Regions from separate parts of the Paenibacillus sp. RC21 genome, predicted to be linked through region 2. Evidence: riboswitches for the same ligand, from Rfam matches in the RefSeq annotation. Region 2 holds a riboswitch; each other region holds the start of a gene.

Evidence for each region. A riboswitch is a leader RNA that binds a small molecule or an ion and turns the genes downstream of it on or off. The one in region 2 is predicted to bind glycine.
Region 1: linked by a shared signal. The riboswitch ahead of sdaAB (L-serine ammonia-lyase, iron-sulfur-dependent subunit beta) and the one ahead of ABIA61_RS17320 (alanine/glycine:cation symporter family protein) in region 2 are both predicted to bind glycine.
Region 3: linked by a shared signal. The riboswitch ahead of gcvT (glycine cleavage system aminomethyltransferase GcvT) and the one ahead of ABIA61_RS17320 (alanine/glycine:cation symporter family protein) in region 2 are both predicted to bind glycine.

The regions. Positions count from the first base shown of each region.
Region 1 is NZ_JBIYCS010000006.1:20,526-23,803, reverse strand. Features, by position in the region: gene ABIA61_RS19090 (DUF6359 domain-containing protein) at 1-1,302, opposite strand, end outside; glycine riboswitch at 1,516-1,629, shown strand; gene sdaAB (L-serine ammonia-lyase, iron-sulfur-dependent subunit beta) at 1,839-2,528, shown strand; gene sdaAA (L-serine ammonia-lyase, iron-sulfur-dependent, subunit alpha) at 2,518-3,278, shown strand, end outside.
Region 2 is NZ_JBIYCS010000005.1:61,318-64,595, forward strand. Features, by position in the region: gene ABIA61_RS17315 (carbohydrate ABC transporter permease) at 1-368, shown strand, start outside; gene ABIA61_RS17320 (alanine/glycine:cation symporter family protein) at 512-1,930, opposite strand; glycine riboswitch at 2,090-2,184, opposite strand; glycine riboswitch at 2,202-2,278, opposite strand; gene ABIA61_RS17325 (glycoside hydrolase family 1 protein) at 2,470-3,278, opposite strand, start outside.
Region 3 is NZ_JBIYCS010000009.1:138,000-141,277, reverse strand. Features, by position in the region: gene gcvPA (aminomethyl-transferring glycine dehydrogenase subunit GcvPA) at 1-295, opposite strand, end outside; gene gcvT (glycine cleavage system aminomethyltransferase GcvT) at 426-1,526, opposite strand; glycine riboswitch at 1,607-1,703, opposite strand; glycine riboswitch at 1,704-1,892, opposite strand; gene gcvH (glycine cleavage system protein GcvH) at 2,192-2,587, shown strand; gene ABIA61_RS22910 (PTS mannitol transporter subunit IIBC) at 3,104-3,278, shown strand, end outside.

The sequences.
Region 1 (3,278 bases), on a different contig from region 2:
TTCCTCACGTACATATTTCGGCGTGGCATCCTCAACTGGCGAAGAATCACCGATAAACGCTGCCTTGCCCTGACCTACCTTGGCTACAGCAGCATAAGGCCCTTCAGCACGGCCCCCGCCGTTATAGACACCCTGGTCCACGGCATTGCCCCATTTTTTCGTGCCTGTAGGAATATAAGCGATTCCTTTAGCCTTGGTCGGATCCATAATCGCCAATGTAGAACCAGCATGCATGGCAATCGAACGTACACCCTTCGTAATGCCGAAGGATTGATCTGCCGCTACGATATCCGTGGCATTTACGTCACCGAGTGCATTGTAGCGAAAACGAACGCCAAAGTTCGTTGCCAGCCAGTCGGAACTGGTTAGTCCCTGCATAGCTGGTGATGCAGCTTCTTCTGTAGTCATCCCTTTGGCCGGATTGGAATAGGCTCCACGGCGGTAGCCGTTCATAACCTCGGAGGAATCCCAACGGTTTTTGTTCCGGTCTGCGTTATAGTGGTCAGAAATGAAGAAAATACTGCCTCCATTCTTCACATATTGAACCAGAGCAGCTTGCTCGGATGCCTTAAAGGCAACATTGGCTTCACCAATGATGAACACATCATATGGGCGCAGCTTGTCGTACGTTATAGCCTGCTCGCCATAGGTAAAAGGAATGGAACGGTTCAACGGGTCCACGGTAAAACCAGCATTACGCAGTCCGCTGGCAAAATCGGAAAAGGCTCCATCTATAACCCAATCCGCCGCTCCGGCTGTCTGTGCGTGCGTATTATCGAACAGCACTTTTTTGCCTTTTCCATCCGGCAATGTAGTACCAGGATCAGGTTCGCCAGGGTTCCCAGGCTCGCTTCCGCTTACCAGTTCCAGAGCGCTTGGGCTTTTCACTCCACCAAAATTGTTATAGGCACCCAGCGCACCCGTCACGCGAATTTTGCTGCCGATCAGCTCAGGATGGCCTGACAGCCCGAATGGTCCTCTATACGCGGATGTCAGTTGCACATTTAACAGATTAGATGTATTGCGTTCACTCGCCTGATCCGCAATCAGTACGTTAAAATCATTTGCAAATGGGGCAGAGAAATTAGCCGTTTTCGATCCAGTGGCATGTCCGACGACGTAGCCTTCTACCGTCACCGTACCTCCGCTGCTTTGACGCTGAAGCGCTTCCGCTACCGTCAACGCGCCCTCTGCCTTGACCTGGCCGAATGGAACGAAGAGTCCTACCAGCAGTGATACGATTGCCGCCAGATGCAGCATTCCTTTCAAGCGTGAACCTGTGAACCGAAAACCTTTTACCATACGTAAATGTCCCTCCCATTATTCCATAAATTAGCTTGTCCTCTATCAGATTAGCTATCAACCTTCTAATTCCTTCCTGATTTCATCCATAATTATGTAAAATTTAATCTTTTTTATTGAGAAGATTCCTGATTCTGTAAAATACCAACCTGTGATTGACACCGGGCATGGCATACATTACGCTTAGGAGGAATTGTTGAACGGTATACGCGAATGAAGATGACGGGAGAGCCTGTCCGGGAATCACATCCCGGCAGCACCGAAGGAGCAAGACGTCAGCACCCGGCTGGCGGATAATCTCTCAGGTCCATGTATCGTCATCTGACGCAACTCTGGAGAGAGCGCAAGCCACCCAAGGGGTAAGGCGGTATACACCGCACGAAACTCTCAGGTAACGAGGACAGAGATAAGGGAAATTTCCTTATCCTGTCCTTTTTTGTGCTTACATGCTGCGTCAGCATTAGAAACCGTCACACCCGCGCAAAGGCGCGGCAGCACCATATACTATGATATTCAAACATACAGGGGGCCACACCATGCGTTTCAAAGATGTATTTTCCATTATCGGTCCGGCTATGACCGGACCCTCCAGCTCACATACCGCTGGCGCGGTGCGGCTCGCACGTGTTGCCAGGCACTGGCTCGGTGTGCAACCTGACCGTGCCCGCATGACGCTGTACGGCTCATTTGCCGATACGTACAAGGGACACGGCACAGACCTGGCACTCATTGCCGGACTGCTGAATTACGATACAGACGACTACCGGATTCCGGATGCTGAGCAATGTGCAGAGCAGGCCGGGATGGAAGTAGAGTTCGCTGTCAGCGGACTGCCCGCCCCTCATCCGAACACGGTCCGCTTCGAGCTATGGAAGGGTGAAGATCAGCGCACGCTGCTAGGCTCCTCCATCGGCGGTGGAAACATTCATGTTCAACAGCTCAACGAATTCCGGGTCAATCTAACCGGAGAGTTGCCTACGCTGGTGCTTCTTCACTCGGATAAGCCCGGAACATTGGGCGCGGTGACTTCAGCGCTGGGCGCGGCTGACATTAACATTGCCTATATGCACGTGGATCGCAAAGGCCGGGATGGCGAAGCGCTCACTGCTATTGAAACCGATAGCCCCGCTCCGGCTGAATTAATTGCCGAGCTGCGGGCTTTGCCTCATATGTATGGAATCAAAATGATTAACTTGAAAAAAGGAGCTGAATCCGATGCGGTTTAGCCATCTGCATGAATTAGGTGCCTTGTGCGCCGAGGAATCCACTACGATTGGTCGCCTGATGATCAAGGAACAGGTACAAGAGACGAACACACCGGAGGAAGAAATCTTCCGCCAAATGGCTGATTATTATGAAGTCATGAAGGAGGCCGTTCATCGCGGACAAACACAGGACACTGTATCCCGCAGCGGATTGACAGGCGGCGACGGCAAACGCCTGGCGGAATATTTGCGTGCAGGGGAAACCTGCTCCGGCGATGCCTCGGCACTCGCCATGGCGTACGCCCTTTCCGTGTCAGAGGTCAATGCGTCCATGGGTCGCATTGTCGCCACACCCACCGCAGGCTCATGCGGGGTCATCCCCGGTGTGTTCATCAGCGCGCAGGAGCGGTTCGGCTGGGATGACGAGCATATGGTGCGCGGACTGTTCGCCGCTGGAGCGATTGGCTACGTCATCGCCAACAATTCCTTCATCTCCGGTGCGGAGGGAGGCTGTCAGGCCGAGATTGGCTCAGCCATCGGGATGGCCGCAGGGGCCATGGTCGAGCTGCGCGGCGGTACGCCAGAGCAGGCCATCCATGCAGTGGGCCTCGCGCTCAAGAACACGCTCGGCCTGATTTGCGACCCCGTCGCCGGACTCGTGGAGATTCCGTGCATCGTGCGCAACGGGCTGGGAGCCGTGACCGCGCTTGCCGCCGCGGATATGGCTCTGGCGGGTGTGCGCAGCGCCATCCCGTCTGACGAAGTCATCGA
Region 2 (3,278 bases):
GGATACGCCAATATGCAGAGGAATCCATTCCAAAGGAGTTGCTGGATGCAGGACGGATGGATGGATGCAGCTTTTTTCGGCTGTATTGGAATGTGGCGCTCCCGATTCTACGTCCTGCGTTCGCTTTTCTCGGCGCATTCACCTTCATAGGAGCATGGAATGATTATTTATGGCCGTTAATCATATTAACCGATGAGCGCAAATTTACGCTCCAGATTGCGTTGTCCCAATTAAACGGTATTTACAATACGGATTATGCGATGGTCATTGCTGGCACCCTGTTGGCTGTACTGCCGCTTATCATTTTATTTCTTTTCATTAGCCGCCAGTTTATTTCCGATCTTGCAGCTGGAGCAGTCAAAGATTAGATTTACTGAGTCAGCTTTATCCTGCTCTAAAACGCAAAAAGGGAGTGTCCTCCCAGCCTGTAATGGCTGAGGGACACTCCCTTTCGTTATCCTGGCAAATGATCTTGCAGAGTCAATATTCTTAAATCCGGATATATCGGACTTTACGAGCTGACTGTTTGTCCTTTTTCTTCTATTTCTATGGCTGCTCCTGCACTGGCACCTGCAAGTATTCCCTTTTTCTTGTCAGGATACAAGGAATCCATATAGGTACGGGTTTCTGCAACTACAATTCCCGACAAGCCGAGCAGTGCAATCAAGTTCGGGAAGGCCATCATGGCGTTAAAGATATCTGCCAGCAACCAGATCGCATCCAGCTTAATAAACGCGCCTCCGGCAACCAGCGCAATGAACAGATAACGGTACGGCTTAATCCATTTGACACCCAGCAAATATTCAACACAGCGTTCTCCATAGTAGTTCCAGCCAAGCATCGTGGTGAACGCGAACATAATCAGAATGATTGTGAGCAGTTCCGCACCAAGCGGGAATGCGCTGGAGAAAGCTTGCTGCGTCATCAAGCCCGCATCGGTAGGACCGCTCCATACGCCGCTAACCAGCAGCGTCAGCCCGGTCATCACGCAAATAATCATCGTATCTATAAACACACCTGTCATGGAAATCAACCCTTGCTCCGCAGGCCATTTGGTTTTGGCGGCTGCGGCTGCAATCGGTGCGCTTCCCAATCCGGCCTCATTGGCAAAAATCCCTCTGGCTACCCCGCTGCGCATCGCCAGCATAATCGTAGCTCCGGCAAATCCACCCGTCGCAGACGTCGTCGAAAACGCCGAATGCAGCACAAGCGCGAGTGCGGCAGGAATCTGATCGGCGAACCGAATCAGTACGATCATACAGATCAACACGTACAAGCCTGTTTTGAAGGGAACAACTTTGGTCGATACCTTGGCAATGCTCTTGAGCCCTCCAATAGTAACGAGTCCCGTAAGGGTAGCAATAATCAATGCCGTTACAATTGGTGGAACACCGAAGCTGTTTTCGGTTGAGGATACAATCGCTTTGACCTGAGGAAATGTTCCAATCCCGAACAGCGCTACCAGCATCCCGGAAAAAGCAAACAGCATCGCCAACGGTTTAAAGCGGCGTCCAAGCCCTTTTTCAATATAATACATAGGGCCGCCGGAAAATTGTCCATTCCGATCCTTCACCCGGTATTTTACTGCAAGTACACCTTCCGCATATTTCGTCGCCATCCCGAAAAAGGCTGCAACAACCATCCAGAACAGAGCACCCGGTCCGCCCAGTTTTATCGCTGTCGCGACGCCGACAATACTTCCTGTACCTACTGTAGCCGCCAGCGCCGTACTCAGGGCCGCAAAGCTGCTGACATCCCCACTACCTTCATTTGGGGCCTTTCCGATCAGCTTGATCGCCAGAGGCAGGCGGAAAACCTGCAACATTTTCAACCGTATGGTCAGCCACAGACCTGTTCCCATAACGAGAATGATCAGTGGGGCCCCCCATATCCAACTGCTAATCGTTTCTAACACATGTACCAAATTCATTTCAACCCGCTCCTCCTGCATATTAAAAAACAAAAAAGAGTCAAATCCGCTGATTCGACTCCTGGAGAGGTTAAAGGCACGAAAAAATACAACCATCTTGTGCAGGATTCAGCCACTAACAGCTCATAAAAAAGCCTAGGGCATCCCCTGTCACAGGTTATTCGCGTCTCTGTCCTTTTGCCTGAGAGTTTAAGCAGATGATATCTGCGGTGCACCTTCGGCGCCCAATTAAGGGTCTCTCCAGAGTTCTGTCCGTTTACGGTCCCGCTTGTTGCTGTAATCAGCCCAAGCACCTGAGAGTTTTGCCCCTTCGGTCGGAACTTACGTTCCATCTCCCGCAAACATCAACCAGACATATGAAATTGTTTTTTATTATACAGAAAACTTTCAGCTTTTTACAAGTGAAAAATTTGTGAAGTCGTTTGGTTATCTTAAGATGAGCCTATAAAATAAAGGCGGGCGCAGCCAGATTCATCCTCATGATGTTCTCTGCCGCACCCGCCCCCAGGCCATATTGGGTTATATTCAGTTAGCTTGGATTACAGTTCTTCGCCGTTGGTGGCAATTACATTTTTGTACCAGTCAAAAGAATCCTTCTTGGAGCGCTTCAGTGTTCCGTTACCGTCATCGTCCAGATCAACATAAATAAATCCGTAACGCTTGGACATTTCGGAAGTGGACATACTCACAAGGTCGATAGGTCCCCAGCTAGTGTAACCGATCAGATCCACACCGTCCGCAATCGCTTCCTTCATTTGAGCGATATGTTGGCGCAAATAATCAATGCGATACGTGTCGTGAATGGAGCCGTCTTCTTCCACCTTGTCATATGCACCCAAGCCGTTTTCCACGATGAACAGCGGCTTTTGATAACGGTCATATAATGTGTTCAGCGTAACACGCAGGCCGATCGGATCAATCTGCCAGCCCCAGTCAGAGGATTGCAAATATGGATTTTTCACGCCGCCAATCAGGTTCCCCGCTGCTTTCTCGCCTTCCGGACCTGCAGAGACAGTCAAGGTCATGTAATAGCTGAATGAGATGTAATCGACCGTGTTGTTTTTCAGAATTTCGGCATCGCCGGGTTCTGTGTGCAAAACAATATTATTTTCTTCAAAATAACGGTTCATATAATTTGAATATTCCCCACGGGCATGTACATCCGTAAAGAACAGATTCATCTGGTTTTCATGCTGACTTTTCAGCACGTCTTCCGGGTTACACGTATGTGCATAGCTTTCCATACGAGCCAGCATACATCCGATTTGAGAGCCAGGAATAATCTCATGGCCTCGTTTTGTCGCCAATGCGCTCGCCACAAACTGGTGATGCAGGGCTTGATAGATCG
Region 3 (3,278 bases), on a different contig from region 2:
TATAAAATTCCGAGCGTGAAGTGATATGCTGGATGACGGATGGAATATGATGATCGTAAATCCCTGCGCCGAGAAAGCTGGCGTGCGTGTCAGTATTGGCATTTTGCCCGGCCAGTCCTGATAAGTGGCGGGTTAAGGCTCTTTCGTCTAACCGAGAAGACAGGAGCAGCTCCCCCTTATACCGGATCGCCTCGGGAATATCGCTGAATAAATCGTCGATGGACGATGCGCCGACCACGCGCAGCATTTCAGCTTGATCCTGCTCGGTCATGGGAAGATAGCGGTGTTGTTTCATTGGGTCTGGCTCCTTTCAACCAACAAGATCGTAAAAACGTAAAACGATTAACAAATGATTAATAAACGATTGCCCACTGGGCAGCGGTTAGTAACGGATCACGATAGTTATAGTAAGACGAGCGTTTAAATCAGCGTGGACGTTTATAAAAGGGCGCTGCTACTACCTCGGCGCGCAGGCGCTTGCCACGAATCTCGACCTCCAGCGGTGTGGATAGGGAACTGAAATGACTGTCCACCAGAGCCAAACCCAGATTACGCTTTAAGGTGGGCGACTGGGTTCCCGTTGTGACCTCGCCAATGTGCTGTCCTTCCGCAAAAACGGGATAATGGGCACGCGGGATGCCGCGGTCGAGCATTTCCAGTCCGATCAGCTTGCGGGGAATACCTTGTTCTTTCTGACGTTGCAGGGCCTCTCTCCCGATAAAATCTCCCTTATTCAGCTTGACGAAGAAGCCTAAACCAGCTTCCAGTGGCGAAATGGTAGCGGACAACTCCTGTCCGTACAGCGGTAGCCGCGCCTCGAAGCGCAGCGTATCCCTGGCTCCAAGTCCGGCGGGAACCAGACCATACGGCTCACCGATGCGAAGCAATCCGTCCCACACTGCCGGTGCATCCGCCGTGGGCACATAAAATTCAAAGCCGTCTTCCCCCGTGTATCCGGTGCGGGAGACGAGCGCTTTTGCCCCGAACAATTGCACATCCTCATTGAATCGGAAGGATGCCAGCTTCGTAATGTCCGTGTCTGTCACGGCTGCGGCAATACGCGCAGCTTCAGGTCCTTGCAATGCCAGCAGTGCTACCGCATCTGATACGTTTTCCAGATGAACGGATGCAGGAGCATGGCGAAGCAACCAATCCCAATCTTTGTCGATATTCGAGGCGTTCACAACGAGCATGTAACGCTCCGGCCCTTTGCGGTAAACAAGCAGGTCGTCTACTACACCTCCATCCGGGTAACACAGCAGCGAATATTGGGCCTGGCCCGGCTCCAATTGGCTGACATCGTTCGTCGTCACCTGTTGCAGAAATGCTTCGGCTTCCTGGCCCTCGACCAGGAATTCACCCATATGCGATACATCGAACAATCCCGCACGTTGTCGGACAGCCTCATGCTCCTTTTGAATGCCGCTGAACTGTACAGGCAGCTCCCAGCCGCCAAAATCAATGCAACGAACCCCCGGCAGCGTGCCGTAGGAGGAATACAGCGACGTTTTTCGCAAGTTAGTCATTTTTTCACTCCTATCCAGTGTGATCAGCTAAACAAAAAAGACAGGCTGAAAAAAACGTATGGACGGCAGTCCACACACTTTTCTTCAGCTCTGTCCTTGATACCTGAGAGTTACCCCGGTGTGTACCAGGTTTCCCCTTGGGTGATCCGCCTGTATGGCGAATGCTCTCCAGAGATGCGTCCGGCAGAGGTCCTTTTGCCTGAGAGATTCACCTGCGGTGCAGGTTTACTCCTTCGGCGCTGCCCTTGGATCAGCTATACGTCATCCGGCCCTGCCGGTAACAGCTTGATCCGACTCGCTTGCTACCTTGTTTTCACAGGCGGCAACAGCTATGCGAGTTTTGGCAGTCTCTCCCTCCACGTTCATCCGCGTTTACAGTTATCGGGTATTTCTAAAAGCACTTGTTATAACCCATTAATACGCAAATTTATTTGAAATGTCAACAAAAATGTCATCAACATCATTTTATAAAACATTTTATTCATAAATAAGGATATGTAAGCGTTTGTTATATCCTGCCGTATTTTTAGCTAGAACGATATATGGAGAAATGTGAAATATTTTTGTTAGTATTATTGACATGAGAGTTCTTGTTGTCATAATCTTAACCTGTCACAGACGGGTAGGCGAAACGATGTAATCCATATGGAAGCGAGGCGAGCAGGATGAGTGAAGTGAAGCAGCAATTTTGGTACACAGAGGAACATGAGTGGGTTCAGCGCACAGAGGATGGAACGGTACGAATCGGTATTACGGACTTTGCACAGCATCAGCTGGGGGATATCGTTTTTGTGGAGCTGCCTGGGGAGGGAGCAACGATTGAGCAGGGGGCAGAGATCGGTACTATTGAATCGGTAAAGACAGTATCCGACCTGTTCGCTCCGGTGACGGGAACGGTGTTGAAGGTGAATGAAGCGCTGGAAAGTACGCCTGAGCTGGTGAACGAGTCTCCCTATGAAAAAGGCTGGATGATCGAAGTGGAGATTGGAGGAGATGTAGAGGAATCATTAAGCAAGCTGCTGTCTGCGGATCAGTACGAGCAGTTGACTGCCAATGAGTAATAATGGGGCAAAGTAGGTTGGATAACTGAATAAGAGTGGCGTTTGTCCACTCGGTTTTGTATAAAAATAGTCGCGATGATTGGGCATAGCGGCTATTTTTTGCTGTCTTTTTTGGCAAGCGTAATTACGTTCTTTTTCCCTTGTTTGGAGGATATTCCTTGTATAGAAATGGTATAGATGACGCATGGTTTCTCGACTAAATTCTAACGTTTCAGGCCACATTAAGAGGAATTATGCCTAATGATTTCGCGCCTGTTTATCTTAAATTTAAATGTTGTCATCAACGTTCATGACGAAAGTACGTTTTCATTTCGTTGATGAAGATAGCGTTGTCATTTAGTATGAATTTTAAGAAAAGGTAGTGATGCTTATTACCTGGGTATTTTGCAACAATCCCAAGAGCGATTTCAAATCAGCAATAGATAGATCGAAACGGTTTAGTTCGTTTATCTATTGTACTTTCGAGCGTTGGGAATCGAATGATGCAAAATACTGACCTATAAGGAGGATATGAATATGAGCACAGTGGACGCAAAGTCCAATTCAAACGGAGGCGCTCGCGTTGCCGTACAGCGTTTCGGTCGTTTTCTCAGCGGTATGGTTATGCCCAATATGGGGGCCTTTATCGCGTGGGGATTGATCACGGCACTCTTTATTCCGACCGGATGGTTCCCGAATGAGGGTTTTGCAC